3 regions of the Bradyrhizobium genosp. P genome follow, and region 1 is predicted to be linked to each of the others. Evidence: riboswitches for the same ligand, from Rfam matches in the RefSeq annotation. Region 1 holds a riboswitch; each other region holds the start of a gene.
What was found. Region 1 has a riboswitch for cobalamin ahead of metE (5-methyltetrahydropteroyltriglutamate--homocysteine S-methyltransferase). Riboswitches for the same ligand answer to the same signal wherever they lie in the genome.

Region 2: linked by a shared signal. The riboswitch ahead of ACP2YO_RS42760 (carbohydrate porin) and the one ahead of metE (5-methyltetrahydropteroyltriglutamate--homocysteine S-methyltransferase) in region 1 are both predicted to bind cobalamin.
Region 3: linked by a shared signal. The riboswitch ahead of metE (5-methyltetrahydropteroyltriglutamate--homocysteine S-methyltransferase) and the one ahead of metE (5-methyltetrahydropteroyltriglutamate--homocysteine S-methyltransferase) in region 1 are both predicted to bind cobalamin.

The regions. Positions count from the first base shown of each region.
Region 1 covers NZ_CP188195.1:1,242,200-1,252,975, forward strand. The annotation lists tRNA gene ACP2YO_RS05980 (tRNA-Leu) at 92-176, opposite strand; gene ACP2YO_RS05985 (disulfide bond formation protein B) at 327-938, shown strand; gene ACP2YO_RS05990 (AbrB family transcriptional regulator) at 935-1,999, opposite strand; gene ACP2YO_RS05995 (PsiF family protein) at 2,266-2,541, opposite strand; gene ACP2YO_RS06000 (hypothetical protein) at 2,710-3,204, shown strand; gene ACP2YO_RS06005 (TetR/AcrR family transcriptional regulator) at 3,255-3,812, opposite strand; gene ACP2YO_RS06010 (acyl-CoA thioesterase) at 3,910-4,344, shown strand; partial or broken gene ACP2YO_RS06015 (PaaI family thioesterase) at 4,350-4,793, shown strand; gene ACP2YO_RS06020 (hypothetical protein) at 4,864-5,061, opposite strand; gene metE (5-methyltetrahydropteroyltriglutamate--homocysteine S-methyltransferase) at 5,109-7,454, opposite strand; cobalamin riboswitch at 7,566-7,765, opposite strand; cobalamin riboswitch at 7,899-8,120, shown strand; gene ACP2YO_RS06030 (ribonucleoside-diphosphate reductase subunit alpha) at 8,236-10,776, shown strand, end outside.
Region 2 covers NZ_CP188195.1:8,902,786-8,913,561, forward strand. The annotation lists gene ACP2YO_RS42730 (HpcH/HpaI aldolase/citrate lyase family protein) at 1-405, opposite strand, end outside; gene ACP2YO_RS42735 (aminotransferase class V-fold PLP-dependent enzyme) at 427-1,617, opposite strand; gene ACP2YO_RS42740 (LuxR C-terminal-related transcriptional regulator) at 1,644-2,378, opposite strand; gene ACP2YO_RS42745 (formate--tetrahydrofolate ligase) at 2,699-4,378, shown strand; gene ACP2YO_RS42750 (histidine phosphatase family protein) at 4,541-5,683, opposite strand; gene ACP2YO_RS42755 (hypothetical protein) at 5,629-5,874, shown strand; gene ACP2YO_RS42760 (carbohydrate porin) at 5,871-7,862, opposite strand; cobalamin riboswitch at 8,090-8,288, opposite strand; partial or broken gene ACP2YO_RS42765 (ISNCY-like element ISBva1 family transposase) at 8,766-9,543, shown strand; gene glyA (serine hydroxymethyltransferase) at 9,828-10,776, opposite strand, start outside.
Region 3 covers NZ_CP188195.1:2,626,899-2,637,674, reverse strand. The annotation lists gene ACP2YO_RS12755 (class II aldolase/adducin family protein) at 1-320, shown strand, start outside; gene ACP2YO_RS12750 (acyl-CoA dehydrogenase family protein) at 974-2,149, shown strand; one part of gene ACP2YO_RS12745 (IS630 family transposase) at 2,348-2,961, opposite strand; one part of gene ACP2YO_RS12745 (IS630 family transposase) at 2,961-3,297, opposite strand; gene ACP2YO_RS12740 (GNAT family N-acetyltransferase) at 3,386-3,877, opposite strand; gene ACP2YO_RS12735 (hypothetical protein) at 3,947-4,915, opposite strand; gene ACP2YO_RS12730 (coproporphyrinogen-III oxidase family protein) at 5,169-6,644, opposite strand; gene ACP2YO_RS12725 (hypothetical protein) at 6,814-6,966, shown strand; cobalamin riboswitch at 7,478-7,674, opposite strand; cobalamin riboswitch at 7,786-8,010, shown strand; partial or broken gene metE (5-methyltetrahydropteroyltriglutamate--homocysteine S-methyltransferase) at 8,116-10,350, shown strand; gene ACP2YO_RS12715 (helix-turn-helix domain-containing protein) at 10,762-10,776, shown strand, end outside.

The sequences.
Region 1 (10,776 bases):
AGCCTTCGCCAAGGCTTCGGCGGGACAGCCTTCGCCGCTTCGCCTGGATGGAGTTGCGCGTGGCTCGCCCTGCCGTAGCTGCGAAGGCTGGTGGTGCCCCTGGCCGGAATCGAACCAGCACTCCTTGCGGAACTCGATTTTGAGTCGAGCGCGTCTACCAGTTCCGCCACAGGGGCATTCGCAAGGTCCGGGCCGCAAAACGGCCGGGGTCGCGAAGCGGGCGGGACTATAGCGGGCGGTCCGTCACGGTCAACCCGCGCGGAAGTGATTGTCCTGTGCCTCGACAGCGGTATTTGCGCGCGATACGACCCGGATTGAACCGGGTCATGGGCCCCGCCGGATCGGATGCTTGCAGGAGACCTGACGTGACGCTCGCCACCGCCCATCCGTCGCATGCCCCCGCAGCCGCCAATCCGGCCCTGACCGCGTCGGCGGCCATTGCCCTGATCGCAGCAGTGACGCTGGCCGGCGCCTGGTTCTTCCAACTCGTGCTGGACATCCTGCCCTGTCCGCTCTGCCTCGAGCAGCGCTATGCCTATTACTTCGCGGTGCCGTTCGGCGCTCTGGTCGCGTTGGCCGCCGCCCGGGGGGCGCCGCGGCCGGTGCTGCTCGCGGGCCTTCTGATCCTCGGTCTCGCCACACTCGCCAATGCCGGGCTCGGCACCTATCACGCCGGCGTCGAATGGGGTTTTTGGCAGGGGCCGACCGATTGCACCGGTCCGATCGTCAATCTCGGCAGCGCCGGCAGTCTCCTGGAGCGGCTCGACACCGTGAAAGTGGTCCGTTGCGATGAGGTGCAGTGGCGCTTCCTCGGGCTCTCGCTCGCCGGCTACAACGTCCTGATCTCGCTCCTGATGGCCGCGATCGCGGCGTGGGGCGTGGCGAAGACAGCGAAGGCCCGACCCGGTAGATCGGACAATCCGGATCGGAAACCCTAATCGTCCACATCCTCCTGCGGCCGTCCGAACAGATGGATGATGCCCGGCGTCGAGATGGTGACGAAGACGAAGCGCGCCAGGTGATGGGCGCCGACGAAGATCGGGTCGATATGCAAGGTCAGCGCCAGCGCCAGCATCGCGTCCATCGCGCCGGGCGCGAAGGCGACGACGACGTCGCCGACACGCACTTGGGTGGTCAGGCCGATTACTCCAACGAAGGCCGCTGAAATCAGGATCGCGATCGCAAACGAGCCGAGCCCGGCATTGACGTGGCTGAGCAGGGTCGAGGTCTTCATCCGCGCGAAGCGGGTGCCGATCACGGCGCCGATCCCGACCAGCGCCACGCTGCGCAGCCAGGGCGGCAGGCCGCCATCGACCATTTCGGCGCCGTGCAGCAGGCTGGAGGCCAGCATTGCGCCGAACATCCAGCTCGCCGGAAATTTCACCCAGCGCAGCAGCAGCGCGACGACGATCGAGCCGCCGACCAGCGCGGCAAGGCCGAGGGGGGAGGCGACCGTGGTCGGCAATGGCGGCGGCGTGGCATGCGTCACCCCGGTCAGCGCCAGCACCAGCGGCAGTGCCGCGGTGAGGATGATCACGCGGATGGTCTGCACCACCGCGATTGCGGCGACGTCGGCGCCCTTCTCGGCGGCGAGGATGGTGATCTGCGACAGCGCGCCTGGGCTGCCGGCGAGGAACGCCGAGGTCTGGTCCCAGCCATGCACGCGCTGCAGATAGAAACTCGAGCCGAAGGTCGAGCAGAATGTCGCCAGCGCCAGCAGGCCGATGGTGAGCGGATAGGAGCTCATATGTTGCAGCAGCTGCCGCGACATCAGCGAGCCCAGCGAGATGCCGAGCAGCACCAGCACCGACTGCGTCAGCACCGGCGGCACCGAAAGCGGCCGTCCTGCCAGGGCTGCGATCGCGACCGCGGCCATCGCGCCGGAGATCAGCCCGCCCGGCAACTCCGCCCACAGGAACAGCAAGCCGCCGGCAGCGCCGATGACGAGCGTCTCAAGCCCGTTCAGCAGTTTGCTGCGGTCGGGAATGGCTGATGCCATCGAATCGCGGATCAGGGTCACGCTGCGTTATGGCAAATCCGCACCGGCCGAACAATTGCATCAGCGCGTTGCAGCAATGCAGGGCCGTTCGATTTGTAACAGGGCATCGCGCTGCCTCGGCCACGGACGCTGCGAGACGGGACCGGCGATCAATACGAAGAGACCGCCCCGGCGCTTGCCAGAGGCGGTCCGATCAGTCGTTGCCGACGTCCACGCGAAAACGCGATGGACGTCCCGCGCCGTGTCTCAGCCGAACCAGTCGATTACTACTTCGCCGGAGCCGCCGCGGGCGCCGCGCCGCCCGATTTCTTGCATTCGGAGCGGAATTTCTTGCGCTCCTTGCCGTGCAGCCCCTTGGCGTCGGCTTCCTTCGAGCACTCGATCGAGGCGGCGGTGTGCGGCTTGGTGTCCTTCGACATTTTGGTCGTTGCCGCGGGGGCGGGGGTGGCGGCCGGCGCAGCGGGGGTTTGCGCAAAGGCGCCGCCCATCAGGAGCAGGGGGGCAAGGGCGGTTGCGGTCGCGAGCGTGGAAATTGTCTTCATGGTGCACCTCTAGGGAAGGGAGGCGGAACCGTCGCGCGGCGATGCTGAACCGCGGATGAACATGCGGCGTTTTGACCGCCACAATATTTTGAGCCTGCGCGTTGTCGCAAGTCCCGGTTGCGCTAGGATAATGGTCTTACACCGATGCCCCCCAAAGGGAGACCAGGGATGACCATCCAGACCAGACTGTTCTACGCGATTGCAGTGTCGGGCTTTGCGGCCTTTGTGGCGAGTGCGCCGGCGCAGGCCCTGACCATGCAGGAGTGCAGCGCCAAGTATAAGGCTGCCAAGACCGACGGCAGCCTCAACGGCGCAAAGTGGAATGATTTCCGCAAGACGCAGTGCAGCGCCGAGGCGACCCCGGCTGCGGCTCCCGCTGCTCCGCCGCCGGTCGCCGCCGCGCCGGCGCCCGCGCCAGCCGCGCCCAAGGAAGCCAAGCGGGAAGCCGCACCTGCTGCGGCGCCAGCCCCGGTTGGCAACGCCGTGTTTCCGAACGCAGTCGATCCGAAATACTCGCAGCTGTCCGCCGGCAAGCAACGCTTCAAGACCTGTGATGATCAGTACAACGCCAACAAGGCCACCGGCGGCAATGGCGGCATGAAGTGGATCCAGAAGGGCGGCGGCTATTACAGCGAATGCAACAAGCACCTGAAGGGTGCCTGAGCCGATCGATCTGAATTAGGGAAGCGGCCGGTGCAAAGCCGGCCGCTTTCTTATTGGCTGTCGTCGACGAGCTTGTCCGCCGATTTCGCCAGCAGCTGCGCCCGCCCACGCTGACCACGTTGTGGGAACAGCAGGCTCTGGCCGAAGATGAAGCAATAGAACAGAAACGCCTTGGCGTCGGCTTCCTCGGCCGCTAGCCCAGTCGCGCGATAGAGCCCCCCCACATTCTTCAGGCGCGCGGCATCGACGCTTGCGGCCGCCAGCGCGGCGGCCTCGTCGGTGCGCGCCCATTGCCGGATCGCAAGCTCGATGGCCATCGCGTCGGAGTTCATGCGCTCCGAATAGAGCTTGATGATCGTCTTCAGCCGCTCGCGCGCGCTGGCGCCGTCGAGCGCGGTCTGCTTTTCGATCGCGGCGATGCGGCCGTCGCGCCAGTTCGCGAGCATGGCCTCCAGCAGCGCGGCGCGATCCCTGAAGCGGCGGTAGAAGCCGCCCTTGGTGACGCCAAGCGCCTTCGCCAGCACCTCGACCCGCACGCCTTCGACGCCAGAATGCGCAAGTTCGGCAAAGCCGGCCGCGACCCAAGCATCGCCTTTGCCTTCCGTCATCTGCTCTCCCGCGCGCCCCTTGATACGGTACCGTATTGCTAGCCCGCTTCGTCAGTGATACGCTACCGTATCAAGAATGAAGAACAGGAGCGGCAGGATGGAGGGCGAGGCGACCTATCGCGGCACGGTGTATCCCTGGCATTGCGATCATATCGGCCACATGAACGTCATGTGGTATGTTGGCAAGTTCGACGAGGCGAGCTGGAACATGTTCGCGCGCATCGGCTTGACACCAACCTACCTGCGCGAGTCCGGCTGCGGCATGGCCGCCGTCGAGCAGACCATTGCCTACAAGCGCGAGTTGCTCGCCGGCGATATCGTCGAGGTCAGGAGCCGGCTCGTGGACTTCCGCGACAAGTCGATCCGTATCCGGCACGAGATGCGCAACGCGGAAACCGGCGAGGTCGCCGCGACCTGCGAGATCGCGGCCGTGCACATCGATCGCGGCGCGCGCAAATCGGCGCCGTTCGCGCCGGCGATCCGCTACACCGCCATGCACCATCTGGTGCCGTCCGTATCAGCGCCAGCGTGAACGCAATGCCCCGTTTTGAACCGAAAAATCCCGACTACCGCACTGTTGCGACAGATACGTTCGACCGCCAGCGCGCGATGCGGACGTTCGGCATCTCGATCGCCCGCATGGAGCCGGGCGAGGTCGACCTCGCGATGCCCTATGCGCCCGAGTTCACCTAGCAGAACGGCTTTGTTCATGCCGGTGTCATCACCGCGGGCCTCGACAATGCCTGCGGCATCGCCGCCTTCACGCTGATGCCCGCGGGCTCCGACATCCTGACCGTCGAGCTCAAGACCAATCTGCTGGCGCGGGCCAAAGGCGAGCGGTTCGTGTTCCGCGCCGTCGTGGTCAAGCCCGGCCACACGCTGACGGTCTGCGAGGGCAGGGCCTATGCGGTACAGGACGGCGTCGAGTCGCTGGTCGCGACCATGACCGGCACGCTGATGGCGCTGGCGCTGCGCGCCTGACACCGTCATCCCCGCGCAAAGGCGAAGCGGGGATGACGGGGATAGATGGCTTCAGTTCGTGACGCGCTTGTTACGTCCTCTCGATCGCCCCGAAGTGCCGTTCCAGAATCTGTTCCGGTGTCTCGCTCACCTCGATCGTTTTTCCGTCGCCGCCGACGAAGGCGAGCACGGTGCGCTCGCCGTCGCGCCACATCGAGCCGACCAGCGCGATGTTGATGTGGATGGCCTGCCCCGTTTCAAAGTTCGTACATTCGATCCAGAAGCGCATGACGTCCTCTCGATATGGCGGTTCGAACGGGGCAGGCAGTCCTTGCTCTACGCCAGCTCGCGGAGTTCGCGGGCGGCGGCGACCATGTTGACGAGGGCCGGCCGGACCTCGTCCCATTTGCGGGTCTTCAGGCCGCAATCGGGATTGATCCAGAGCTGGCCATCGGACAGCCTTTGCCGAGCCAATTTGAGCAGCTCGGTCATTTCGGTGACCTCGGGCACGCGCGGGGAGTGGATGTCGTAGACACCCGGTCCGATCTCGTTCGGATAGCGGTAGTTGCGGAAGGCGTCGAGCAGCTCCATCTTCGAGCGTGACGTCTCGATCGAGATCACATCCGCGTCCATCGCACCGATCGCGTCGATGATGTCGTTGAACTCGGAATAGCACATGTGGGTGTGGATTTGGGTCTCGTCGCGGACGCCGGACGAGCAGATGCGGAAGCACTCCACGGCCCAATCGAGATAGGTGTTCCATTCCGAGCGGCGCAGCGGCAAGCCTTCACGCAGGGCCGCTTCGTCGATCTGGATCATGCCGGCGCCCGCGGTCTCGAGGTCGGTGACCTCGTCGCGGATCGCCAGCGCGATCTGACGGCAGGCTTCGCTGCGCGGGATGTCATCGCGGACGAACGACCAGTTGAGGATGGTGACCGGTCCGGTCAGCATCGCCTTCATCGGCTTCTTGGTCAGCGACTGCGCGTATTGCCACCATTCGACCGTCATCGGCTTCGGGCGCGAGACGTCACCGAACAGGATCGGCGGCCTGACATAGCGCGAGCCGTAGGACTGCACCCAGGCATGGTCGGTGAAGACGAAGCCGGAGAGCTGCTCGCCGAAATACTGCACCATGTCGTTGCGCTCGAACTCGCCGTGAACGAGCACGTCAAGGCCGATGGTTTCCTGCCAGCGCACGGTTTCGGCGGTCTGCTCCTGCAGGAAGGTCTTGTAGTTGGCGTCGCTCAGCCCGCCCTTGGCATGGGCCGCGCGCGCCTTTCGGATTTCCGGTGTCTGCGGGAACGAGCCGATGGTCGTAGTTGGGAACGCCGGCAGATTGAAGCGCGCGTGCTGCACGTCGGCACGGTCTTCAAACGCGCTGCCCCGGCGACGCATCGCGGCGTCGACCCCGGCCAAGCGCTGCGCGACCTTCGCGTTATGAATCCGCGGTGAGGTCTTGCGCGCAGCTGCAGCGGCATCCGAGGCTTTCAGGGGCGCCTCGACCTGACTGCGGCCGCCGCCAAGCGCGGCACCCAGCGCGGCCAGTTCCTCCATCTTCTGCACGGAGAAGGCGAGCCAGCTCTTCACTTCGGCATCGAGCTTGGCCTCGAGTCCGAGATCGATCGGAACGTGCAGTAGCGAGCAGGAGGGCGCGATCTGCACGCGATCCTTGCCGAGCTTTGCGATCACGGGTTCGAGCCGGCCGAGAATCCTGCTCAGATCGGCGCGCCAGATGTTGCGGCCGTCGATCACGCCGAGCGAGACGATGCGGTCGGCGGGCAGGCGGGCGAGGTCGTCGAGCTGCTCGGGCGCGCGCACCAGATCGAGATGCAGGCCGGCGACGGGGAGCGCAAAGGCGGTGTCGCGGTTCTCACCCAGGCTGCCGAAATAGCTCGCCAGCATGATCTTGATCTGCGGCACCGCCTTGGCGATCTCCGCATAGGCATGGCGTAAGGCGCTACGTGCCGCATCGTCGAGATCGAGCACCAGGCAGGGCTCGTCGATCTGCACCCACTCGGCGCCGCGGGTGGCGAGCTCGCGCAGGACCTCGATATAGACAGGCAGCAGCCGGTCCAGCAGCGACAGGGTGTTGAGGCCGGCATCCTTGCTCTTGGCGAGCTTCAGGAACGTGACCGGACCGACCAGCACCGGGCGGGTCTGGTAGCCCAGCGCCTTGGCTTCTTCATATTCCTCGATCGGCTTGCGCGAGGCGAGGCTGAACTGCTGATCGTCAGACAGTTCCGGCACCATGTAGTGGTAGTTGGTGTCGAACCACTTGGTCATTTCCTGCGCCGGTACGCCGTGACCATGGCCGTGAGGGGCATGGCCGCAGGACGCATCATGGGTGTGACCTTCGGCGCCGCGCGCCATCGCGAAATAGGTCGCGAGCGGCACCGCGCCACCGGTCCAGCCGTAGATTTCGGGAATCGCGCCGACCATGATCGAGGTGTCGAGCACCTGATCGTAGAAGGAGAAATCGTTCGACGGAATCACCGACACGCCGAGCTTCTTCTGCCGCGCCCAATTGGCGGCGCGTAGCCCGATACCGGTTTCGATCAGGGCCTGCTGGTTTGAAGTGCCGGACCAGAAGCTTTCGAGCGCAAGCTTGAGTTCGCGGCGCGGGCCGATTCGCGGCGTGCCGAGGGTGGCAACGGCAAGTGAAGAGGAAGATGTAGAAGACATTGGCTTAACCCCAAAAGTTGGGGGCAAAGGCCGTAGTGACACGTCTGGACTCCGCAAACGCGGATAGCGCGTGCGGGGTCGCAACCGCACCACCGGGACACCCCGCCCGTGGACGTGTATGTTGTCGAGGCAGGTCTCCTGGCTCACGGGTCTCAGCTACCGTCCGGCCTTCCCGAGGCTTGCGCCTCAGTGGCTTAGGTGGACGGCGGCTCACCGCTTACAGTTGCGGGGGCAGCGCCGGCATTACACCGGCTTCCCTCTTAGCTTCGAAAGAAACTGCCTTTCGAAGAACCACGACGCGCCCACTTATCGGCAAGATCCCGCGCCCGTCAACACACGTGGGCTCGATCGAAGTTTCCCACCGATTCCCACAGGGCGCTCGACCAGAATTCGAAAATTTTTCACTGAGGCGGATCGGGCCGTTGACACGACGTCTCAAATCACACCACATGTAGGTGTCACGGTCTGCCATATCTCTAGATTTGGTAGCTAAGAGGGAAGCCGGTGGACTACGGGTTGATCCGTAAAAGTCCGGCGCTGCCCCCGCAACTGTAAGCAGTGAGTTGTTCCCGCCCTGTTAAGTCACTGATGCTAAACAGCATTGGGAAGACGAGGGAGCAACAGCGACCTGCAAGCCAGGAGACCTGCCGGGACATCGAATCTACGTCCACGGGCGGGGTGTCCCGGCGGTCGCTTGCATTGCCATGCCGGTGCTTGCCGCCGGTTGATGCAGCGTCCCCTCGACATCCAGCCCCAACAAAACATGCATGGGGTCTGCACGATGTCACTCTCTCTCGATCGCGAAGTTAAGTCAGCGCCGCTCATCCTTCTGCGTCCGGAATCGCTCGCCGCGCCGGAGACGGAGCTTCCCATGCAGGTGATTCGCCGTAACGGCACGGTCTCGAGGTTCGACGCCAGCAAGATTTCGGTGGCGATGACCAAGGCGTTCCTGGCGGTCGAAGGGCACACCGCTGCTGCGTCGCGCCGCGTGCACGAGATCGTCGAGCAACTCACCGCCGAGGTCGTCGGCGCGCTGGCGCGCCGGATGAGCGAGGGCCGCACCTTCCATATCGAGGATGTGCAGGACCAGGTCGAACTGGCGCTGATGCGCAGCGAGCACCACAAGGTGGCGCGCGCTTACGTGCTTTACCGCGACGAACGCACCCGGCAGCGCGCCGAGCAGGACGCTGCAAAGGCGGCAAAGCCCGCTGCCGCCGGGCCGACGATCCATGTCACGTTGCCGAACGGCGCCAAAGTCCCGCTCGACCAGGCGCGGCTTGCGCTGATCATCAACGAGGCCTGCGCCGGGCTCGACGGCGTCGACGCCGCGCCTGTCGTCGCCGAGACCCAGCGCAACGTCTATGACGGGATCAGCCAGGACGAACTGGCGCAGGCCTCCGTGATGGCCGCGCGTACGCTGGTTGAGCAGGAGCCGAACTATACCTATGTCAGCGCGCGCCTGCTGCTCGACAAGCTCCGCACCGAGGTACTGTCCTACGTCCATGACGTACCGACCAATGCGTCGCAGGCGGACATGGCCGTGCGCTATGCCGAGTATTTCCCGGCCTATATCAAGACCGGCATCAAGGCCGAGTTGCTTGACCCAGAACTCAGCCGCTTCGATCTGGCGCGGCTTTCGGCGGCGCTGAAGCCCGAGCGGGATCTGTCGTTCCAGTTCCTCGGCCTGCAGACGCTATACGACCGCTACTTCCTGCATGTCCGCGGCAACCGCCTCGAGCTGCCGCAGGCCTTCTTCATGCGCGTCGCCATGGGGCTCGCCGGGCGCGAGATCGACCGCGAGGCGCGCGCGATCGAGTTTTACGATCTCTTGTCGTCGTTCGACTTCATGGCTTCGACGCCGACGCTGTTCAATTCCGGCACGCTGCGGCCGCAGCTCTCGTCGTGCTTCCTGACCACCGTGGCCGACGACCTCGACGGCATCTTCAAGTCGATCAAGGACAACGCGCTGCTGGCGAAATATTCCGGCGGCCTCGGCAATGACTGGACCCGCGTTCGTGGTCTCGGCGCGCACATCAAGGGTACCAATGGCGAAAGCCAGGGCGTGGTGCCGTTCCTGAAGGTGGCCAACGATACCGCGATCGCCGTCAACCAGGGTGGCAAGCGCAAGGGCGCGGTCTGCGCCTATCTCGAGACCTGGCATGTCGACATCGAGGAATTCCTCGACCTGCGCAAGAACACCGGCGACGACCGCCGCCGCACCCACGACATGAATACTGCGAACTGGGTGCCCGATTTGTTCATGCAGCGCGTCGAGACCGACGGCGAATGGACACTGTTCTCGCCGGACGAGACGCCGGATCTGCACGATCTCTACGGCAAGCCGTTCGCCGAGCACTATGCGCATTACGAGGCCAAGGCGGCGCGCGGCGAGATGCGGGTGTTCAAGCAGGTCCGTGCCGTCGACCTGTGGCGCAAGATGCTGACCATGCTGTTCGAAACCGGCCATCCCTGGATCACCTTCAAGGATCCCTGCAATTTGCGCTCGCCGCAGCGCCATGCGGGGGTGATCCACTCCTCGAACCTCTGCACCGAGATCACGCTCAACACGTCCGACGACGAGACCGCGGTCTGCAATCTCGGCTCGATCAACCTCCTCAATCACATCCAGGACGGTAAGCTCAACGAGATCAGGCTGAAGAAGACGGTGACGACTGCGATGCGGATGCTCGACAACGTCATCGACATCAATTTCTACACCATCCCGGAAGCGCGCCGCTCCAACCTGCGGCACCGCCCGGTCGGTCTCGGCCTGATGGGCTTCCAGGACGCGCTGCACGCGCTGCGGATCGCGGCGGCGTCGGATGCTGCAGTTACCTTCGCCGATACCAGCATGGAGGCGATCTCCTACTACGCGATTTCGGCCTCGGTCGATCTTGCTGCCGAGCGCGGCCGTTATCCCTCATTCGACGGATCGCTGTGGAGCCAGGGCATCCTGCCGATCGACTCGATCGAGTTCGTCGCCGATGCCCGTGGCGGCCTCGAAATGGATCGCTCCAGCACCCGCGACTGGGGCGCCTTGCGGGGGCGCGTCACCTCGGTCGGCATGCGCAATTCGAACGTGATGGCGATCGCGCCGACGGCGACGATCTCCAACATTTGCGGCGTCGCGCAGTCGATCGAGCCCGCCTACCAGAACCTCTACGTCAAATCCAACATGTCCGGCGATTTCACGGTCGTGAACGAGTTCCTGGTGCGCGATCTCAAGGCGCGCGGACTGTGGGACGAGGTGATGGTCAACGACCTAAAATATTTCGACGGCAGTGTCGGCACCATCGACCGCATTCCCGATGATCTCAAGGCG
Region 2 (10,776 bases), 2.3 Mb from region 1:
TTGTGACTTGAAACCCTTGGCCGCTTCGATTTGGCTGACGAGGACCTCAACCGTATAGATGTCAGCGGGGACGCCAACCTTGGGAATCAGGATCGTGTCGAAACGATCGCCCGCCTGCTCCATCAGGTCCACGACATCTCGATACATGTAGTGGGTATCGAGGCCGTTGATCCGAACCGAGACGGTCTTTCCCTTGGCGCGCCAATCGATATCGCGGAGCGCCTGGATGATGTTGTGACGCGCACGCTCCTTGTCAGGGGGGGCGACGGCGTCTTCAAGGTCTAGAAAGACGAAATCGGCGGCACTAATCGATGCTTTGTCGATCATTTCCGGATTGGAGCCCGGGACGGCGAGTTCACTACGCTGCAAGCGGAGCTTGCGCAGATGATGCTGGGTGTGGCTCATGATTGATCAACCTTCATGCTCTTACGCCGCTCTGGCAACCGTCGAAGCGCGACTACGCTGGAAATAGTCGACCGCCGCGCCGACCCCGGAGCCGGATTGGATGCGGACGCCACAATCAATGAGCGCCATCTCGACGGCCGACAGGGCGCCGCAAACCATCACATCATTCAGCCAACCAAGGTGGCCGATTCTGAACACCTTTCCCGCAACCTTGTTGAGGCCCACGCCGAGCGAAGTCTGGTATCTGTAATAGGCGCACTTTACGACCTCATCGCTGTTGATACCGTCCGGTACATGGATCGCGCTGACCGTGTCGGAATGCCACTTGGGGGTCTTTGCGCAGAGCCGAAGACCCCAGGCATTCACCGCGCTGCGCACACCTTCGGCTAACCGACGATGACGAATGAAAATCGCCTCCAATCCCTCATCGGCGATCAAGTCGAGCGAAGCACGCAAACCGCGCAGCAATTGCGTTGCCGGCGTATAAGGAAAATAACCAACGTCGTTTGCCTTGATCATATCCTCGAACGAGAAGAAGCATCGCCGGTGACCCCCGCTGCGGGCCGCGGCTAACGCTTTAGGGCTAACCGAAAGAAAGCCGAGACCGGCTGGGAGCATAAAGCCCTTCTGCGAGCCGCTGACCGCACAGTCGACGCCCCACTCCTGCTGACGGAAGTCGATCGAGCCGATCGAGGAGACGCCATCAACGAACAGCAACGCGGGATGTTTGGCTGCATCGAGCGCGGCGCGAACGCCCGCGACGTCACTCGTGACTCCGGTCGCTGTTTCATTGTGGGTCGCAAAGACAGCTTTAATACGATGGCTGGTATCGGCGGCAAGGCGTTCAGCGTAGAGTTCGAGGGGCACGCCGGTGCCCCACTCACAGTCGATGAGATCGACATCCAGTCCGAAGCGCTCAGCCATGTCGGCCCACAGAAGCGAGAATTGACCAAAGCGCGACATCAGAACGCGGTCGCCGGGCGCGAGAACGTTTTCGATCGCAGCTTCCCAAGCGCCGGTGCCCGAAGAAGGATAAATGAAAACGCGACCGGTCTCGTTCTTGAAGACGCGTTTGATGTCTTCGAACAATGGCTTGGTGAATTCCGGGAAATTCGGTGCACGCATGTCTTCCATGGGAAGATTCATGGCCTGGCGCACTTGCTCAGGAATATTGGTTGGCCCAGGAATGAAGAGATGATTGAAGCCTGCCATCATAGAAAGTCCTCCCGAAACATTGATTATACGTCGCTTCGATTTCCGATTTTGCGGCCCAGCCCAGCAACACCTTGATGGGTAGAAAGAGCGCGCATCCCGGGTGGGGCGCACCTACCCGAACGAACAGGTGGTGATGAATTCAGTCGCCTCTCGCTCGAATAGAGAGCCACCGCCATGGCACGATTGCGCACATCGAGCTTCGCGTAGAGGTTCTTTAGGTGATACTTCACCGTGTTCTCGGAGATGCCGGTACGCGCGGCGATCTGCAGGTTCGTCCAGCCGTCCGCCAGAACGCCCAATAGTTCGCGTTCACGCACGGTTAGCTGCGAAAGCGGTGTGTCGTTGATCTTGCTGACATCGATGAAGGGGATGCAGATTCGCCCATGCGCTACGGCGCGCAACGTCTCGAAGAGGATCGCGGAGTCGTCGAACTGAAGGCAGAAGCCCTGCGCACCCAGCCGAACAGCCTGTTTGACGAGAGCCACATCTTGGTCGTTGGAGAAAATGGTGATCCGCAGCTTGCGCCCTTGTTCCCGCAATATAGCGAGGATCTCCGGAGCATCCATGTCGGTGAGCTTCCAACCGATGAGCGCGACATCGAAATCCGGTTCGCCGGCCAGTTCCAAGAGCGCGGCGCCGCTCTGAACGCACCCGACGAGTAGGAAATGGCCATCGCGCTCGATCATTTCACGTAATCCCGCCACGATGAGCGGGTTCGGCTCGGCGACAAGCACCCGGATAGTCGGCTGCTTTGTCATAGCGGCTCTGCCTTTCGTTCGCTTCCCTCGTCAGCAGCGGTCTTGCGCCGCTCGGCTGCCACTCAGAAATAGTAATGATAGACTGCTCTGTCTACAACAATTTGGGCATCTCCGAGGACTTGTCGATAGTCCGTGGAGCCGAAAAAGCTACCTTGCGGTCATCCGGACGGAGCGGCGCCGCTCATTCTCACCGACTGTCCACACCGGTCGAAGGTTCGGTCGATCGCGGGTTTTACCTACAGTCTTATATAGACAGACCCGTCTAATCAATTTAGAGTGGCGAGTTGGAATGTTTCGAAAGAAAATAATGGGAGGATGATGTGACAGAAGTGAAGTCTGACATTGAGATTGCGCGTGCAGCCAAAAAAAAGCCGATCATGGAGGTCGGCAAGGGGCTCGGAATTTCGGAGCAGCATCTTCTTCCTTACGGCCACGACAAGGCAAAGATCTCAGCCGAATTCATCAAATCGGCGCAGAAGAATACCGACGGGAAGCTCGTTCTGGTCACGGCGATCAACCCTACGCCGGCTGGCGAAGGCAAGACGACGACCACGATCGGACTCAGCGATGGGTTGAACCGCATCGGGAAGAAGGCCATCACGTGTATCCGCGAGGCGTCACTGGGGCCGAATTTCGGCGTGAAGGGCGGCGCGGCAGGTGGCGGCTATGCGCAGGTCGTGCCGATGGAAGACATGAACCTTCACTTTACCGGCGATTTCCACGCTATAACCACAGCGCATAACTTGCTTTCGGCACTACTCGACAATCACATCTATTGGGGCAACGACCTCGGGATCGATACACGTCGCGTCGCTTGGCGGCGCGTCATGGATATGAACGACCGGGCATTAAGAGAGATTGTCTGTTCGCTGGGCGGCGCCGCGAACGGCTACCCACGGGAGGCCGGTTTCGATATTACAGTAGCCTCGGAAGTCATGGCGATTCTCTGCCTCGCGAACGACCTCAATGATCTGAAGAAGCGGCTGGGCAGCATTATCGTCGCCTACCGCCGCGACAAGAGCCCGGTCTACGCGCGGGATCTCAAAGCGGACGATGCGATGACTGTGTTGCTAAAGGACGCCATGCAGCCAAATCTGGTGCAGACGCTGGAGAATAATCCCGCCTTGGTGCATGGCGGTCCATTTGCCAACATTGCGCACGGCTGCAACTCTCTGGTGGCGACGACGACGGCGCTGAAGCTCGCGGACTATGTCGTTACCGAAGCAGGCTTCGGCGCCGATCTCGGAGCAGAGAAATTCTTCGACATTAAGTGCCGAAAGGCAGGGTTGAAGCCGGATGTGGTCGTGATTGTCGCGACGGTTCGCGCCATGAAGATGCATGGCGGAGTTCAGAAAGAAGATCTCGGCAAGGAAAATGCTGCCGCAGTGACAAAGGGGTGCGCCAATCTCGGACGCCATATCGAAAACATCAAGCAGTTCGGCGTACCGGCCGTGGTGGCGATCAACCATTTCGTTTCTGATACCTCCGCGGAATTGGAGGTGATCCGTGAGTATGTTGCCTCCTTCGGTGAAGAGGCGATCGTGTGCCGCCATTGGGCCGAGGGATCAAAGGGAATTGGCGGACTCGCGGAGAAGGTGGTCGAGCTCGCGGAACGTGGTGGCTCTCAGTTCTCGCCACTCTATCCTGACGAAATGAAGCTATTTGACAAGATCGACACAATCGTGAAGCGGATCTATCGGGGCTCAGAAGCGATCGCTGACAAGAGCGTCCGCGATCAGCTCAAGCAGTGGGAAGATCAAGGCTACGGCAATCTGCCCGTTTGCATGGCCAAGACCCAATATTCCTTTTCGACGGATCCTGCCCTGCGCGGCGCACCAACAGGACACGTGGTCCCAGTGCGTGAAGTGCGTCTGTCTGCAGGCGCGGGCTTTGTCGTAGCGATCTGCGGGGAAGTCATGACGATGCCTGGCTTACCCAAGGTACCGTCGTCAGAGAAGATATTCCTCAACGAGTGCGGTGAGATCGAAGGACTGTTTTGAGACGGGTACTGTTTCGCTACCGCTTTCAGTCGCTGGCGAACTTCGTCAACCCGGCGGGCCTCTGAGCCAGAGGGAGCTAGGCAGTGTCGCACAGCACGATTTTAAGGCCCCGCCCCTAGACACAGGACCGAAGGCTGCTTAGGCCACGCCCTCTGAAATTGATCATGTCCGCCTAGCTCTCAAGGGCGGCGCAAAAGCGGATCGGAGATACAAGATGCCAGCGGCGGCGAGAGCCGCCAAGGCGAAAAAGGTTAGGACAGTCGGTAGATGAGCTGGCGCGAGTTGGCAGTCGGGCCCGATGATAATTCCACTGTCGAATGATTCGGTGCTGTTCGAGCACACCGCGCTGGCGCCCGGATCGCTGGCGAGTTCCGTCTCGATTCGTGCCTCAAGGGCCGTTGCGGGTGACTGGTCGCCAGGGATTGCAGCCATGTGCGCGAGCAGTGCACGCGCCCCGGCCACATCTGCGTGGGAGCATTCGTTGAAGGGGCTCGCCTCGTCCGCAAGACTGCCGGGAACGAGGCCCCAGAAACACGCGAAGTGTTGCAGGCTCACGAAGCCGGCCAGTCGGCGCAAGGTGGGATCGGTGCGCGGCTGGCGCGCGGCCCGATCGAGTATCTCAGCGCGATATTTGGCGACGACCGGCATCTCACCGTGGGTGATGGCGGGAATGGCGATGCCGACGTTCGGCCCCTCATGCGGCGACTGATAGTGCGCCCGAACCGGGGCACAAGCCAAGAGCATCGCGACGACGACGAGCCGGCATCGCCATCCGCCGGCGGTCACGGTGCCTTGGCGCGCGCTCATCGCTCTTCCTTCAGGGGAAGCAGGGCCGGCGAGCGTCCAGCGCCCGCCGCTCCCCGAAAGCTTGGTCCGCGTCAGCGGCGCGATATCGATGTGCCGGAGGGTTTCAGGGCCGGCGCCAAGTGGGTGAGCGATCGCCGCGCGAATGACTGAAGCGTGGGTAATCGCAAGGACTGAGCCGTGACCTGCGAGTAAACCATCCATCCATCCGCCGACGCGCCTCGTCACGTCAGCAAAACATTCGCCGCCATGCGGCGCAGCATGGGGATTCTGCAACCAGTCGTCGACGGCCTGCGGCGCCTGCGCTCGGACTTCGGCTAAGGATCGCCCCGCCCAGCGACCGAAATCGCAATCCCGTAGCCTCGGCTCTTCTCTGGAGGCGATCGCAAGGCCTTCGGCTGTCTGCGCGGCGCAGAGCGCCGGGCTGCGCAGGACAACGTCACACAGTGGAAGGCGGCCGAGCCTGGAGAGACGTTCTCGTCCGCGCATCCAGCGGCTCATCCGCCGCAAAGGCGATCAAGCTGACCGAAGCGGTCGAGGCTGAGCACAGCAGATTGAGGCGCGTCGTCATGGCCGTCTGCTGCGAAGGGCGCTCAAGACGTCGAGCGGTGCTGCGCAAACTGGCGCTCGGCGGCGACACCGAACAACAGGCCGAGCGTCGTCCACATGATCAGCTGTTTTCCATGACTTAGAACTGCCAGTGCGCGCGGGCGGCAAAGATATTGACCGGTCCGCGGTCGGAATTGTAGCCGGGATTGTCGACGAATTGATAGTCGAAGGTGATCCGCGTCGACAACGTCATCGCGTAGCTGTAATAGGCTTCCAGAATCCTCTCGGTGCCGTAATTGGGCAATTGCCCGTCGCCGACCAAGATGCCGATCCCGCCGGCATTGAGGAATGCAATGTGAGCGCTGCTGATACCGTTGACGATGCCCGCGATGCCGATCGTGTCGTCCGGCCGCCCCCATGATTTGCCATTGATCGAAACGCCGCCCTGTACGGTACGGTCAATGTCGGTAAAATCCCATGGCTCCTTATTGCCGTCGGCCCAACCAGCCCGGAAAAATAATCCGAAATTATCGTTGACCTGCTGTTCAACATTCAAGCTGACGCCGGGCCGGCTGGTGTAGGAGCGAACCGCGTTGATGTCGGCAGGCGTTCCGGTCACCTGCGCCAGCGCCACCGCCGCGGAATATTCGCCCATGCTGCCACGTTCCAGGTACCCGGTGATCCTAATCTTGCCCGGCTGGCCCCACAGTTTGTGCCGCTCCTCGAGTTCGCCGACCAATTCGAACTGCTGGAAGGTCGGATCGAGCGCGTAGCCCGTCGGACTGTTGCCGCCGGCTGGCGTGTTGGACAGGTTAAAGATGCCAGCGCGCAGCGTCCACCGCCCTGTGTACCACTCCGCGGCAGCGCCGTAGCTATAACCCCAGCCGTCGCCGGCATAGTCGAAGGTGCCGGCGTTGATCATCGACCAGTTGAGGAAGTCGACTTTCGGGTTATTGGCGTATTTGTTCGTGTCGAAAATATCGACGATGCCGAACCGCCCCACCGTGAATACCAGTCGGTCGGTGCTGCGCGTGCCCGCGAACTGAAGAAAATCGTCGTCGACTTTCTCCTCCTGTCGGGCATTCTCGACATCGCCGCCGAGATCGATAGTCTGACGCAGGAACGCGCGTTGCAGGCGGGCGTAGGGATAGGCCGACCCGAGCTTGTAGGATTCCGCGCTGGGGAAGCCGGCGACGCCGTGGGTGTTGTCGAAGCCGAAGCCCTGATCGATCTCCGGATTGGCCCAGAACTCGGCGCCCTGCCACAGCTTCACGCCGGTCGACAGCACCAGGTCGAAGGTCTCTCGGCTCGTCCCACCCCCGGACAGGCTGTTGGTGCCGTCGTAAGGCGAGCGGAACGACGGGTGGGCCTGATTGACGAAGGTCGCCTGGCCGTGAACCGCGAAGATATCCATCGCGGGCATGAAGCGCGACGGTGCATAAGCATCCGGTCGCGTAGGATCATCGAAGCGATAGTTGAGGCCGAGACGGAACTGCTCCAGCGAGAGATCAGAACTAATGCGTTGCCCCGAACCCGGATAGCTGACCGTCTGGGTCGGGAAGCCGGTCCACAGAAACTCGCCCTTCACCGTCCAGCTCGGCGCTACCGGCACTTCAACACCGGCACCCGCGGCCCAGCCGAACCGCCACAGCAATCGGGATTCGTCGATGCCGGGACCAGCTTGAGTCAAGTCCTGACTGTTATAGGTCCACGCAAAGCCGCCGGTTGCGTAGAACAGCCAATTGCTGGGCGCGTAGCCGATCCGGGCGCGCACCGTGCCGGACGCCAGCATGGTCTCACTGTAGGTGACCGCACCGAGCGTTGGCGAGGTGAAGCTGGCGATGCCGCCGGTGGAGAGGCCGGAAAGATCCTGGAACGTGGGGAACGTGGCATCGGCTTCGACGCCGAGCACCACCCGGTTGTACAGCATGTAATTGTAGCCGCCCTGCACGCCTATCAGCCAGCTTCCGCTCTCGTAGAACGCATCGGGCGAGCGATACATGTCGAGCGAGCCGGATACCGGCGGCGTGCCTGGCGTCGTTGCATTCGCGGTCCAGTTCGAATTACCGAGCGCGAGGCCGACATGGCCGCCAATATAGAAGCCGGTCCATTCGTAGATTTGGTTTTCCACCGGCGCCTTCGCGGCGAATGGCGAGGATAGATCGGCCGCGTCAACTCTTGGTGCAATAAACACGCTCGCTGCCGCACAATATGCACGGGCCAGCGATACAATTCGAGATGCAAAGTGGACAGAACAGATTTTGGCATGCGGAGCCATGGCGGCACTCCTTCCGCGAGACAGACATCATTCGTCGTCATCGCAGCGAAGAACCGCCCCAAGCGCGCGCACCGCACGCTGGATGGATGACTGTTCAGGCCGGTCTCCTGACTTGCGGGTCGATGCTCTGTTTCCGCCTTCCCGGGCTAGAAAGCCCAGTGGCTTTTGGAAGAGAGCTCACCGCCTACAGTTGCGGGCGCAGTTGCGGATTTGGCTAAGCCTCACCGCATTCCCATCTCGTTGATCTCGCGACCAACGAACCTGAACGTGACCATTCTTCAGTTCGGTCGCTCCAGATGTCAAGCGGCCGCCGATGAGCCCGCCTAGAAACCGCTGTCAGCCCCTCCGCTCATGCGAAAAGCATCGTCGCGGCGCTGGAGCGCGAAGGGGACGCGGAAACCGCAGCAGCGATCCGCGGCCTAGCGCCAACGAACGTGCGGCGCGTTTCGGCGAGACGGATCACCAGCGCGCGGGATTTGATGGCCCACGGCTGCGGCAGATGGTTGCGCAGGCGCTAGGCGAATCCAGGAGCCGGGCCGAATTCGACGCGAAACTGGCGACGCTGGGTCTCCGGCTCCGGATGGGTGACCATAAGGATATCCGCGTCGTCGAGGCCGCAGACGGCACAGTGCTGGGGTCGTTGGCTCGATTGACGGGGCTGCGCAAAACTGCGCTCGAAGAGAGGATGGCGTTCCATGAGCGAAGGCAATCAACAGCGGCCGAACATCCATCAGACGACAAACAAGCTCCTGCGGCGCCTGGCGTGAGGGGGTGACGGAAGGGCGCAGAATGCGCTTGGGTACGACGGTGGTGGAGACCAACATCCACTATCTGACCGCCTCGAGCTCGTTGGGAGACGGTGTTCGGGCGCTGATCCGCACCATGAAGAAGATCACAACGATCACTGGCGAGGCCGGAGCCAGGCTGTGCGACCATAGCCGGACCGTGAGGCTGTGGGTGCTGGACATCGCGCGTGCGGCGCGTTCCAAAGCCAAGCAGAGCCGGGAGAATCTCGCGCGGGCGTACGGCAAACTGCGCAATTCGACCAGCCGTGGTGGGACAGGCGAAGCGGTTCTCCAAGGAGATCGCCGAACAAGTGAAGCGCGCTTCGGGAGCCCGCAAGCAGCTGATGCTGGAGGGCCTGCGTCAGGAACTCGATGCGATGGTGCCGCTCATCAAGCAGGTGATGAAGCAGACCAGAGCGCGCAGCTTCCGTGGTGATACACGCTCTGCAGGCAAGATCGTCAGCCTGTTCGAGCCGTCGACAGAAATCATTCGCAAGGGCAAAGAGGGCAAGCCCAACGACTTCGGCAAGATGCTGAAACTACAGGAGGCCGAAAACCAGATCCTGATTGACTATGAAGTCTACGCTCAGCGACCGCACGATTCGGAACTGCCGATTGCCGCCATCGAAACGCATCAAACGATGCTCGGACGTACCCCACGCTTCGTAGCGGCAGACGCCGCCTTTTACTCCGCAAAGAATGAGGCAGCCGCGAAAGCGAAAGGCGTCAAACGCCTATGCATCCCCAATGGCACCGACGTCGCTCCTTATGAATGCCTTGACTATCGGGCTTGAACGGTCGCACTGCGAATGAGTCGGCTCGCAACAATGCTTCGGAGATTGGCAATTCGCCTCGGATGTACCCCATGATGGCCACACCCCCGATCCTACATAGAGGCAAGTGCTGGCGAGAGGCCCACGCGAAAACGGATTGACGAGGCGGCCCGTTAGACAAGGCCGCGCCGGCAATAAACCGAACTGTAGTTCAGTTCCGCAACTCGGACGTAGCCGGCGCCAGAGAAAACGGCCGGCGCTCAACTGTAAATCGGAAACCGTGCGACTAGATCCCGTACGGCGTCGCGAGCGTTCCTCTCGACCGCCGCGTTTCCGCCCTCACCGTTGGCTCCAAGCCCGTCGATAATGGCAAGGATCAGGCGGCCGACCTCAACAAATTCAGTGGCGCCGAAGCCGCGGGTCGTCGCAGCGGGCGTTCCGAGGCGAACCCCAGACGTGACTGTCGGCGGTTGCGGATCGAAGGGAACCCCGTTTTTGTTGCAGGTCAGGTGGGTCCGGCCGAGGGCAGCTTCGACGGCTTTGCCGGTCAGGCCTCTCCTGCGAAGGTCTACCAGCATCAGATGAGTATCAGTGCCGCCCGAGACAACATCAACGCCACCAGCCATGATTGTGTCGGCGAGGATACGGGCGTTCTCGGCAACCGCTCGGGCGTAGTCCCCGAACTCAGGACGCAAGGCTTCGCCAAAGGCGACTGCCTTCGCCGCTATCACATGCATTAACGGCCCGCCCTGAAGGCCAGGAAAGACAGATGCGTTGATTTTCTTGCCGATCTCGGGGTCGTTCGACAATACCATGCCGCCGCGCGGCCCGCGCAGGGTCTTATGAGTAGTGGTCGTAACAACGTGAGCGTGATCTAGTGGATTGGCGTGAACCCGACCCGCGACCAGGCCCGCAAAATGCGCCATATCGACCATCAGGATAGCACCGACTTCATCAGCGATCGTCCTGAAGGTGGCAAAATCGATGAAGCGAGGATAGGCTGATCCTCCAGCAAGAATGATCTTCGGGCGATGTTTCCTGGCGAGATCGCGAACCTCGTCCATGTCGATACGATGATTGTCCTCTCGCACGCCATAGGAAACGACATTGAACCATTTTCCGGACTGGTTCACCGCCGCGCCGTGGGTCAAATGACCCCCGGCGGCAAGGTTGAGGCCAAGAAATGTGTGCCCCGGTTGCATGAGCGCC
Region 3 (10,776 bases), 1.4 Mb from region 1:
TCGATGAGCGCGCCCGTCTTGTCGCCGATCTTGGCGGCAAGTTCGTGATGGTGTTGCGCAACCACGGCATGATCACCTGCGGACGCTCGGTCGCCGAAGCCTTCAAATTGATGCACAATCTCGAGCGCTCCTGCCTTGCGCAGCTGGCGATCCAGGCTACGGGCGCGAGAATTGCGCCTCTCTCCGAAGGAGTCACCTGCCACACCGCCCAGCAATACGCCGATCTTTACGACAGCATCGAAGTGCAGGGAACATCTGATATTGAATGGGCTGCCTTCAGGCGGATGCTGGAGCGGACCGAACCTGACTTCATCAACTAGCACTGATGAAGGAAGCGGAAATGCACACATTGGCTTAGGCATGAATCTGATGGAATTCGATTTAGACCGGTTCGTTGACTTGTTAATGTTGCCCAACTGTCAAACCGAGTGCGGCATATCATTCGGTCGGTTCCGAAGAAACCGAGGAGCTTGGCTCCCTAATTTTCTTCATGAGGCGGCATTTTCCTGGCAAAAGAGCCTGCGCAAGTCGGTTCGTCTGCATATCCGCAAATGGAAACTTGTTCGGGTGTGTAAACGAGAGTCTCCCAGAACGATGTATCGTATGAGTCTGCTTGATAACAGCGTGCCGGACCGGGAACATCGTTTCGATTTGCGTCTCAGGGCTGTAGCCCAGATGGGCTCTCGCCTGGCGTCGTGCGCGAGCGTGGAGAAGCGTCGCTCAAGCAATTGCTGGCCGATGACGTTCGGGACGGATCTCGCTTTGTGGTTGTGCCTGAATTCACCGCGGTGGTGCGCCGACTGCCCGCTACGAGCACACGTTAAAGGTGGGCTCGGAGGATCCCCACCTAGACTGCACCGAGAGTGCGTGAAGGCGCGGCGCGGTTCGTTGTCGGCTTGGCACAAGAGTACAGTGCCCGGCAGCAATGCGAAACGTTTCCTCGCAAATTGGTTCTAGCAGGCGGAGCGCCATTATGAGCGGCCAGGATAGGGAGCCGACACTCGAGGATAAGCGCGTAACGACAAGCAAGCCAGGCGCGACAACTCTGTCGAGCCTGCTCGCCGAGATCCGGGCGCGTCGGTCTGAGTTCGTCGTCGCGCAGAAGATCCCAGACGATATCATCGACGGCTTTAAGCGGCTTGGCGTCTATCGAGCGATGGTCGCCAGGCGTTTCGGCGGCGAGGAGCGAACGCCGGCTGAGTTCTGCCGCATGATCGAGCGCATTTCCGAGGCGGACGGCTCCGCAGGTTGGGTAGCAAGCTTCGGCAGTGCCGCTTGCTATCTCGCCGCGCTCCCCATTGAGACGCTTCGCAGCATATATGCGAACGGACCCGACGTGGTGTACGCAGGCGGGCTTTTCCCGCTGCAGTCGGCCAAACGCTGCACCGACGGATTTATCGTCAACGGCGTCTGGCAGTTCGGCAGCGGCTCTTCCGGTGCGGACCTGATCGGCGTCGGCATCACGGTGGAAGGCGACTCAACCGAGGGCCTTCCGCGTGTTGCCGTGATGCCGGCCGATAAGGTGACAATCCGCTCCAATTGGGACGTGATCGGACTGCAAGGCACCGGCAGCCACGAACTCGTGGTCAGGGATGTCGTAGTGCCGGAGGAATGGACCCTGATCCGCGGCGGCCGGACGTCGCTCGATGCAGCGATCTACCGTTACCCGTCCGTCGCGTTCGCCGCGCAGGTGCTTGCGATCGTCGGCATCGGTATTGCTCGCTCCGCGCTGGACGATGTCATCGCTATGGCCAGGAGCCGCCCCTCGATCACCGGAGCGCCCGTTATGGCCGACCGCGGCTATATCCAGCTGGAGATAGCCAGAGCCGAGGCCATGCTGCGCTCCGCCCGCTCCTTCTTCTATGAGGCCACCGAGGAGCTGTGGAACGAAGCGCTCAATGGCGCGGCAAATCTGACCACGGTGATGCTGATGCGGCTCGCCGCGACGAATGCCGCACGATGCAGCGCCGAAGTCGCCAAGATCGCCTGCGGTCTCGGCGGAACCAAATCAGTCTACGCCACGCACAATCTAGCGGGGGCGATGTGCGACAGCTTTGTGGTGGCCCAGCACGCCTTTCTCAGCGAAGGAACGCTGCAGAGCGCCGGCCGGCTCCTGCTCGGGCTTCCAGCGCAGCCAGGTTTTCCATGAAATGATTCCAATACACGACCATTTCCGCACGACCTTCCGCAAAAAATACGTTGCGAGATGGCCAAGACTGCCGAAGCTACTCCCGTTGTCCATCCCCTCACTCGATGGCCGGGATTGCCGGGTCTGCATTATAGAGCCATCTGCGGCGCGAAAAGGATTACGCAGCCTGCCAATCTTATTTGGTCATCTAGAGCGTTTTCATGGTTGGTGACGATAACCGGCATCGGCGAGAAAGTTCAGGCATTCTGTTGGCGAGAAGCGGGTAAGGGCGTCGGCGATTGCGTTGTCGAGGGCTTCGAGAGTTCGTGCGCCTGCCTTGCGCAGCAGGGACTTTAATTTGGCGAAGAACTGCTCGATCGGATTGAGGTCCGGGCTGTATGGCGGCAGATAGCGCAACATCGCACCGGCCGCCTCAATGGCTTCGCGGACGCCCCTGACCTTGTGGCTCGACAGATTGTCCATCACGACAATGTCGCCCGACCGCAGCGTCGGAACGAGGAACTGCTCGACCCAGGCGAGGAATGTCTCGCCGTTCATCGGGCCGTCGAAGACGCACGGCGCGGTCATGCCGTCCTGGCGCAAAGCTCCGACGAAGGTGGTTGTTTTCCAATGGCCGTGCGGGACTGTGCAAACGAGCCTCTTGCCGCGCGCGCAGCGGCCGTAAAGCCGGGTCATTTTGGTGGACGCGCCGCTCTCGTCGATGAAGACCAGGCGCTCCGGGCTCAATTCCGCCTGACCGGCGCGCCATTCCACACGCGCCTCGGCGACATCGGCCCGATCTTGCTCCGCAGCTCTCAGTGACTTTTTTTGAGCGTCAGGCCGAGCTGGCGCAGGCGCTTCCACAAGCAGCCGATACTGACCTTCACGTCGTGCGTGGCCAGCAGCCACGCCCGGATCTCCTCCAGCGTGGCGTCTGGCTTGTGCACGATCCGCTGGCGCAGCGCTTCATCGTGAGCAGCAAGTTTCGGAGCCGGCCCGCGGCCCGACGGGCGAGCCGTCGTCTCGCCAGTCGCCCGCCAACGCCCCAGCGCCTTGTAAATGTAGGAAACGCTGACCCGCAGCAGCGGCGCTGCCTGATACGCTCCCATTCCGCCGTCGACGACGGAAATGACCCGTTCACGCAAATCTTGAGAATAAGGTGCTCCCATCAAAGCCTCCGCCTCGAATCAATGCGGAAACTGAATCATGGAGCAACCGCGCTGGGAATCCTCCGATTCCACCAATTGTGAAAATGCTCTAGAAGGGATCATCCTGGGCGGTGAGCCGCTTCTCGTAACAGATCACCGCATATCCGTGTAGCATCCCTTTCCTGCGGCGAACATAGCCAGCGCTCTCATAAAGTCTTTGAGCTCCTACTTGGATCGTTGTCGTGTCGAGTACGATCGACTTGAATTCCAGCGCAACGGCTCGCGACTCCAACTCACCAAGAATCCTTCTTCCAAGTCCGCGTCGTTGAAAGGCGGGATCGACCCGCATACGCTTCAACTCTACGACGCCATCATCAATAGGTTTCAGTCCACCCATGGCAGCGAGACGGCAACCAATATGCGCAAGCATGAAGTCACCGCCTGACCCGATGTATACCTCCCCGATATTCCGTAAATCATCCTCCCACGTGCCTTCCGGGCCACACACACTAACATCCTCCGATGCGGTTCTATGCAGATGCCATACGTTATCGGCATCCGCTGAATCGAACCGACGAAAGATCGCTTCGTCCTGGGGCATTGACCATCGCCTTTCGAGTAGCATTGGACGCCTGCGCCTCGGCATTGCTGTTTGCTTGCCCAGGTAAATCTACCTTCGGCTTACGGACGGGCTTGGCGTCAACAACCTCTGAGAAAGGACAGCCTCTATACTTTCCGTCGCTTCAACACCGACAAGTGGTCGACCTGGCTCAACCGTATATTTTAGAGCCGCACTACGGTGCATCCGGGTAAACCGATCCAGCGCACAAACACAGGATGCGCGCAACCCTTCGATTTCACCGCCGTGGCGCTCTATCACGGGCGATATGGTTGCAAACCTGGGAAAGTCCGCTTTCCCTTCCAGCCAACCTGGCTTGAACCACACGCGCCCCTTGTCTGGCGACAGCCAGCGGAATACCTCGCGAATGCATCGCTGCGGATAGTATTCGGACAGTCGATATAGGTCCCTATAAAACTGAGGCTTTTGGCGGAACAGCTCTTCACCGACGAGTAGCACCGAGACCGCCACGACGCGGGCTGAGAACCGGCCGCTTGGGCCAAGCGTATTCTTGTAAGGATTTTTTCCATAAAACACGCGAAACTGGCTAAACAGGTCCGGAGACATACGTTCATCAAAGCCAGTCAGAACACCACTTGCCGACTCAAGGCGCTCTAGGCATCGCGCAAGACATTGACCCGCATCCGCACCGGCCACATCACGCAACTCAAGTAGAGCGTCAATTGCTGACTGAAATTCACTCTCGATTAGTTGATGGCCTAAGCAAAAATCGCGCTCCTCCACGCCGGCCGCGCCAAGGCAATATACGCGTGCGTCGCTCTGCACCGGATTGGTAAGGATCATATCCTCATAGGACAAGACCCCAATGCTAGGCTGCCGCTGACAAGCCAAGCGCGCCAGGCGACTCAATGCCATTCCCACGGTCAGTTCGGCGTCGCAGGAAGGGAGGCGGGCAAACGCCGACATCTGATAAGCGCAATTGACGAGATACTGGATGTCTGTCTTGGCGACCTCGAAATCGGACTGCGGCAAACTCAGTAACAGCGCATCATAGTTCATCTCCGCGGTGGTTGCGCTTATGGTACGTCCAAGGGCCTGAACCGCTTCGTTCGGTCGTTCAGTGAATTTGATCTCCGCAATACAGTGCGGTAGTTGTTCGACGACAAAATTGCTGAGTAGCCCAAGCGGGCGTTTTCGCTGCTTGCGATCAATATTGTCGGTCAGGTGAGAAAATATGCTCTGCGAGAAGAGCGGCGGCTGTTCCGGGCGGCAAACGAACCACTATCGGCCATAGCTGAGGACATCCACGATGTCATTGAAAAACAGCTTTCATCTCGACACTTGACCCGTATCTTGCGGCCGGCGAGTAATCGTGCTTTTCGATAAGATCAGTCCGTTTGTCTGTTATCCTGCTGTCATTGTATGCGACCCGCTCAAGCACATTATCCGAGAAAAATTGCAACGATACTGCGCCCGAATTGACAATGCCGGACGCAGTCAACGAAAGCACGCCATCATTTGAAATGCAGATGAGCCCTGCCTCATTCAAGATTTTAAGCTCGCGAGCAAAGTATTCCTCAAGGGATACCCCAAATTCCTGCTCGAAGCGGGAGAGCAACACGCCGCTGCTTCGCAAAGCGAATATTAACGTTCTGCGCATGAGCTCGTCTTGCGACAGGACGACACCCTTCCACACCGGTTTCTCGCCCGCCTCAACCTTGTTCAAGTAGCGATCCAGATCTGCCTCGTTATAGAACTGGCACTGACTCATGTAACCAAATCCGCTAACCCCAAACGGGACCAGATTGTTGTCGTTCCAGGAATCGTATTTGCGGGTCTGTTGAACGGAGTGCGGCTGCGACCTCTTAGTCCAATAGAAAATCGGCCCATGGCGATAGCCGAGGCTCGTAAGGATGTGCTCCGCCATGAAATGCATTATGATGCGCTCCTTAGCCCCGGCGAACTGATATCGTCCGCTGGCCAAATGGCGAGCAACGGGGTCCGTCGATTTAAACATCAATGGGAATACGTTAAACTTCTCTATTCCCATATCGAGCAGGCCGATAAGGGAGTCGTACCAGCTTCGGAGCGTTTGCTGCGGCAACCCATACATGAGATCAAGAGATAGATTCTCAACGCTCATGTTTTTAAGCAACTTTACTGTCTGCATCACCTCATCTACACCGTGCCCGCGGTTTAGGATCCGCAAAATACTTTCATCTAGAGTTTGAACACCGAGAACGAAGCGATTTACGCCGCCTCTCAGTAAGGTCGATACGCGATCTGCAGCGTCCGCTTGCGTCCCAAGAGAGGGATGTAATTCGAAACTCACTTCGGACTTAGATAAATCAAAGCGCCGCTTAATCATGCCAAATAGCGTTTTGAGTTGATCGTTCGTCAAAAATGAAGGAGTGCCGCCTCCAATGAAGGCCGTCTCGATAGTTCTGCCGGCAAGCGCCGCGTCCGACCAACTCATCTCCTTTTCCAAAGCCGCCAAGTAACGCTCGATTCGCTCGGAAGGTGGATTGATCTGCTTGCCGAAGTGGCAAAAGGTGCAATATTGATGACAGAAGGGGATGTGGAAATACAGATCAATTGACGACGCAATCCGATCCAACAGCTTTTCGGGATTGAAGTCCCCCATTGCCTTAAGAGGCGGATATGTAGCGACGAGATAATCGTTGAACGCGTCAAGGTGCAAATTTCGCGACCTCAGCATGTCAATATTAATGTCGTACGACCTGTCGATCGCGAATTCCAGAGTCTCGGAATAGCTCGGCGCGCGCATCTTTTGGACTCCTTTAGCTTTTGCGTGCAGGCAAGGCGCGAGGGCGGCTCAGTTCGTTCGATGACGATAGGCCGATGTCGCAGCCGATGCGAACATTGCCCGTCTGCTGCGAAGCGGCGCCCAGGAATGCTTCGAGCGCCGCGGTGGGCTAGTATCCCTCGAAAAAAAGATGCGCGAACTCCCCGATGTGATGAAAGCGGAGTCGGTCGGCGAACTCGGCCCGATCCAGCGCGCTCCCGCACAACTTCTGTTCGCTTCCCCGCTCCCCTGGGGGCAATCGATCTTCGGAACGGAGACCGCGCTTCATCTGGTTTCCTCCTAATCGACGCTGCGAATCCGATTGTTGTGTGGATCCATCACTGTGCACTAGCAATCGACGTGCCACCAAAGGCGAACGCGCCTTGCTTCAAAAGAGGCCAGAAACATGTGCCGCGAGCGGCGAAGACGGAATACTTGCGCCTCGGCGTCCGATTACGGACATGAGTGTTTTCAACCGGACACGACAACCGGTGTATTGAGTGATGGCCGCGGTTTCTCGATCCAACTCAAACATCCGTTCAAGGATGATGTTCGCAATGCCGACCTTAGGGCCGCAGCGCTTTTGGCGGCAGTTCTAATTGGCTGATCCAGCGGTTGTCCCGAGCATCTTTGAAACTACTCCAACCTTCGACGGCATGCGACCGATGCTATCGTGATCATCGCAACTGCACTGATCGCTGTAAAAAGAACCCGGCCGGGCGCGGCAAGAGTGCAAGCGCTCCCGCGTTGCGCATCCCAGTTGACGCCAAGTTGCCATCAGCGGATGGACCGTTGCTCCCCGACCGACATCTTCGCGTGTGACAACGGCTGCGGCAGGTCTCCTGGCTCGCGGGTCGTTTCCTCGACGTCACTTTCCCAGGACCCAGATTCCCAGTGGCATATGACGAAAGATTCGCCGCTTACAGTTGCGGGGGCAGCCGTGGCGTTGGGAAATCCCGCACCACGTTCCCTTTTGATCTCCGTAAGGAGAACCGTCACAGATGATGTCAGAAGTTTGTCAAAGCCGGGGTCAATTGGCTCGTTGCACCACCGCGGTGCCGGCGATGGAGGTCTACCGCGTCGAAGAAAACGTTCGAGAGGTTGACGCGACGGTCCTGTCGCAGATAATCCAAGCTGTCGAGGTTCTCCAGGTCCCGCTTGATCTGGAGCTAAGAGGGAAGCCGGTGCGCTCTCGATCAATCCAGGATCGATGCAATGCCGGCGCTGCCCCCGCAACTGTAGGCGGCGAGCCTGCATCCACAAAAGTCACTGAAGCAAATGCTTCGGGAAGGCCGGATGCAGGCGATGACCCGCGAGCCAGGAGACCTGCCCCGACAACATGATCGTCCACGGGCGGGGTGTCCCGGTGGTACGCCAAGCAGTTGCCGCTTTGGTGGCTCTCTGCCCGCCGTCCGCCATGGCCTTTTGCCCCCACAACCATGGGGTTAAAGCTATGTCTACTCTCTCACTTCCTGTTGCAACACTCGGCACGCCCCGGATCGGGCCGCGCCGCGAACTCAAGCTCGCGCTCGAAAGCTATTGGGCCGGAAAAATCAGCGAAGAGCAACTTCTTGACGCTGCGGCCGGACTTCGCGTTGCCAACTGGGCTCGGCAGAAATCTCCCGGTGCCACCGTGATTCCGTCGAGCGATTTCTCGCTGTACGATCCGGTGCTCGATACCAGCGTCATGGTCGGAGCCATTCCGGACTCTTACGGCTGGAAAACGGGACCCGTCTCGCTCAAGACCTACTTCGCCATGGCGCGCGGCGCACAGGACGATGGGCACGATGCGAGTTGCGGCCACGCCCATCACGGGCACAGCACGGCAGCGCGGAGATGACCAAGTGGTTCGACACCAATTATCACTACATGGTGCCGGAATTTCACAGGAGCCAGACCTTCAGGCTGTCCTCACGCAAGCCCATCGAGGAATACGATGAGGCGAAGAGCCCAGGCTATCAGACTGGTCTGGTTCTGGTCGGCCCTGTCACATTCTTGAAGCTCGGCAAGAGCGCCGATCCGGCACTTGATCCGCTGTCGCTGCTGGATGATCTTTTGCCGGTCTATGTCGAGGTTCTCCAGGAATTGACGAAGCGCGGCGCTGAATGGTTCAGCTCGATGAGCCGTGTCTAGTTCTCGATCTCGATCGCCCGTCACGCGTTGCACTGCACCGGACCTATGCACGCTTCGCCAAGGACGTCCCCGGCCTCAAGATCATGCTGGCCACGTATTTCGGGGCTGTCGGCGACAACCTGGAAACCGTGTTGGCCTTGCCGGTTGCGGGCGTTCACCTCGACCTTGTCCGCGCGCCTGAGCAGCTGAGCGCGGTGGTCGACGAAACGCGGAAGGATCTCGTGGTCTCTCTCGGCGTCGTCGATGGCCGCAATGTCTGGCGTTCCGACCTTTCGGCGCTCCTTGATCGGCTCACACCCGCCATCGCGAAGCTCGGCGCAGATCGCGTACAGATCGCATCCTGCTGCTCGATGCTTCACGTGCCGATCGACGTTGAACTGGAGACCGATCTCGATCTCGATGTGAAGAGCTGGCTTGCCTTCTCCGTCCAGAAGATCGGCGAGCTTGCGGTCTTGGCAAGGGCGCTCGCCGGCGACAAGGGTGTCGCGGATGCGGTAGCCAGCTCGGACCTCGCGGCGACGGCCCGCCAGACGTCGCCAAAGATCCATGACCCGACTGTCGCCCGACGAATGGCGGAAATTGGCGAGACCATGCGCCGCCGCACCAGCTCGTTTGCGAACCGCACCGAGGTCCAGCGCAAACGTTTCGCTCTGCCAGCGTTCCTCACGACTACAATTGGATCGTTCCCGCAGACGGCGGATGTCCGCAACGCCCGCGCCGCGCATGCTCGGGGAAAGATGAGCGACGCACAATACGAGCAATTTTAAGGAGAGGCGGCGCGCGCCGTACGCTGGCAGGAAGACATCGGGTTAGATGTGCTCGTGCATGGCGAGTTCGAGCGTAACGATATGGTGCAGTATTTCGGTGAGCAACTCTCCGGCTTCGTATTCACGAAGCACGGCTGGGTCCAATCCTACGGCTCGCGCTGCGTCCGTCCTCCCATGCTGTTTGGCGATGTCTCGCGGCCGAAGCCGATGACGGTGGATTGGTGGCGGTACGCGCAGTCCTTGACCAAGAAGCCGATGAAGGCGATGCTCACCGGGCCAGTGACGATCGTGAACTGGTCGTTCGTTCGTGACGACATCTCCCGCAGCGAGGCATGCCGCCAGATTGCGCTCGCGATCCGGGACGAGGTAACCGATCTGGAGACGGCCGGCGCGACCATGATCCAGATCGAGGAAGCTGCGCTTCGCGAAGGACTGCCATTGCTGCGATCAGAGTGGAAGACCTATCTCGACTGGGCTGTCGACAGCTTCCGTATCTGCTCGTCCGGCGGCGCGAACGAAACGCAGATTCATACTCATATGCGCTATTCGGAGTTCAACGATATCATATGCGATAGCGGCGATGGACGCCGACGTCATTTCAATCGAGACGTCGCGCTCGAAGATGGAGCTGCTCGACGCATTCAAGGGCTACAAGTATCCAAACGATATCGAACCCGGCGTCTTCGACATCCATTCGCCGCGCGTTCCTGAGGCGGGCGGCCGAGATGCGGGACCTGATTGCGTCGGCCCGGCAAGGGCTATCCGACTCGCAGCTGTGGATCAACCCGGGTGGGCAATCGGGATAGTGCCGGACAAAATGTAAGACTTTCAATATGCCGATCCCAGCTTTTGGGTGCCGTAGCGAGCGGGCCGCTCTCGGGAAGTTCGTGATAGTAGAGGTCGAAAAACACGTCTTCCCGGCCCTTAGCGAAGCGTCGCCCGTCAGCCACCTCTCGAGCCCGACATGACATGGCGGGAACAATTGATCAGGACAGCGCCTCAACGGCTTCGCTACGACGGGCGGCGGGCTCCTGCCGGGAGCCTAGTCGATACTACCACGTCCCCGATTCTCAAAAAAAGGACACACCCAAGCTCCGGGCACGCTCAACCAATCCCTACCTAATTACCTCTTTTGCTTATAGACTTTTGTAAGCTTCATGCTACATAAAGGCCAGTTAGTGCATCACGAAGTTTACAAAATGCCTACGCCCCAT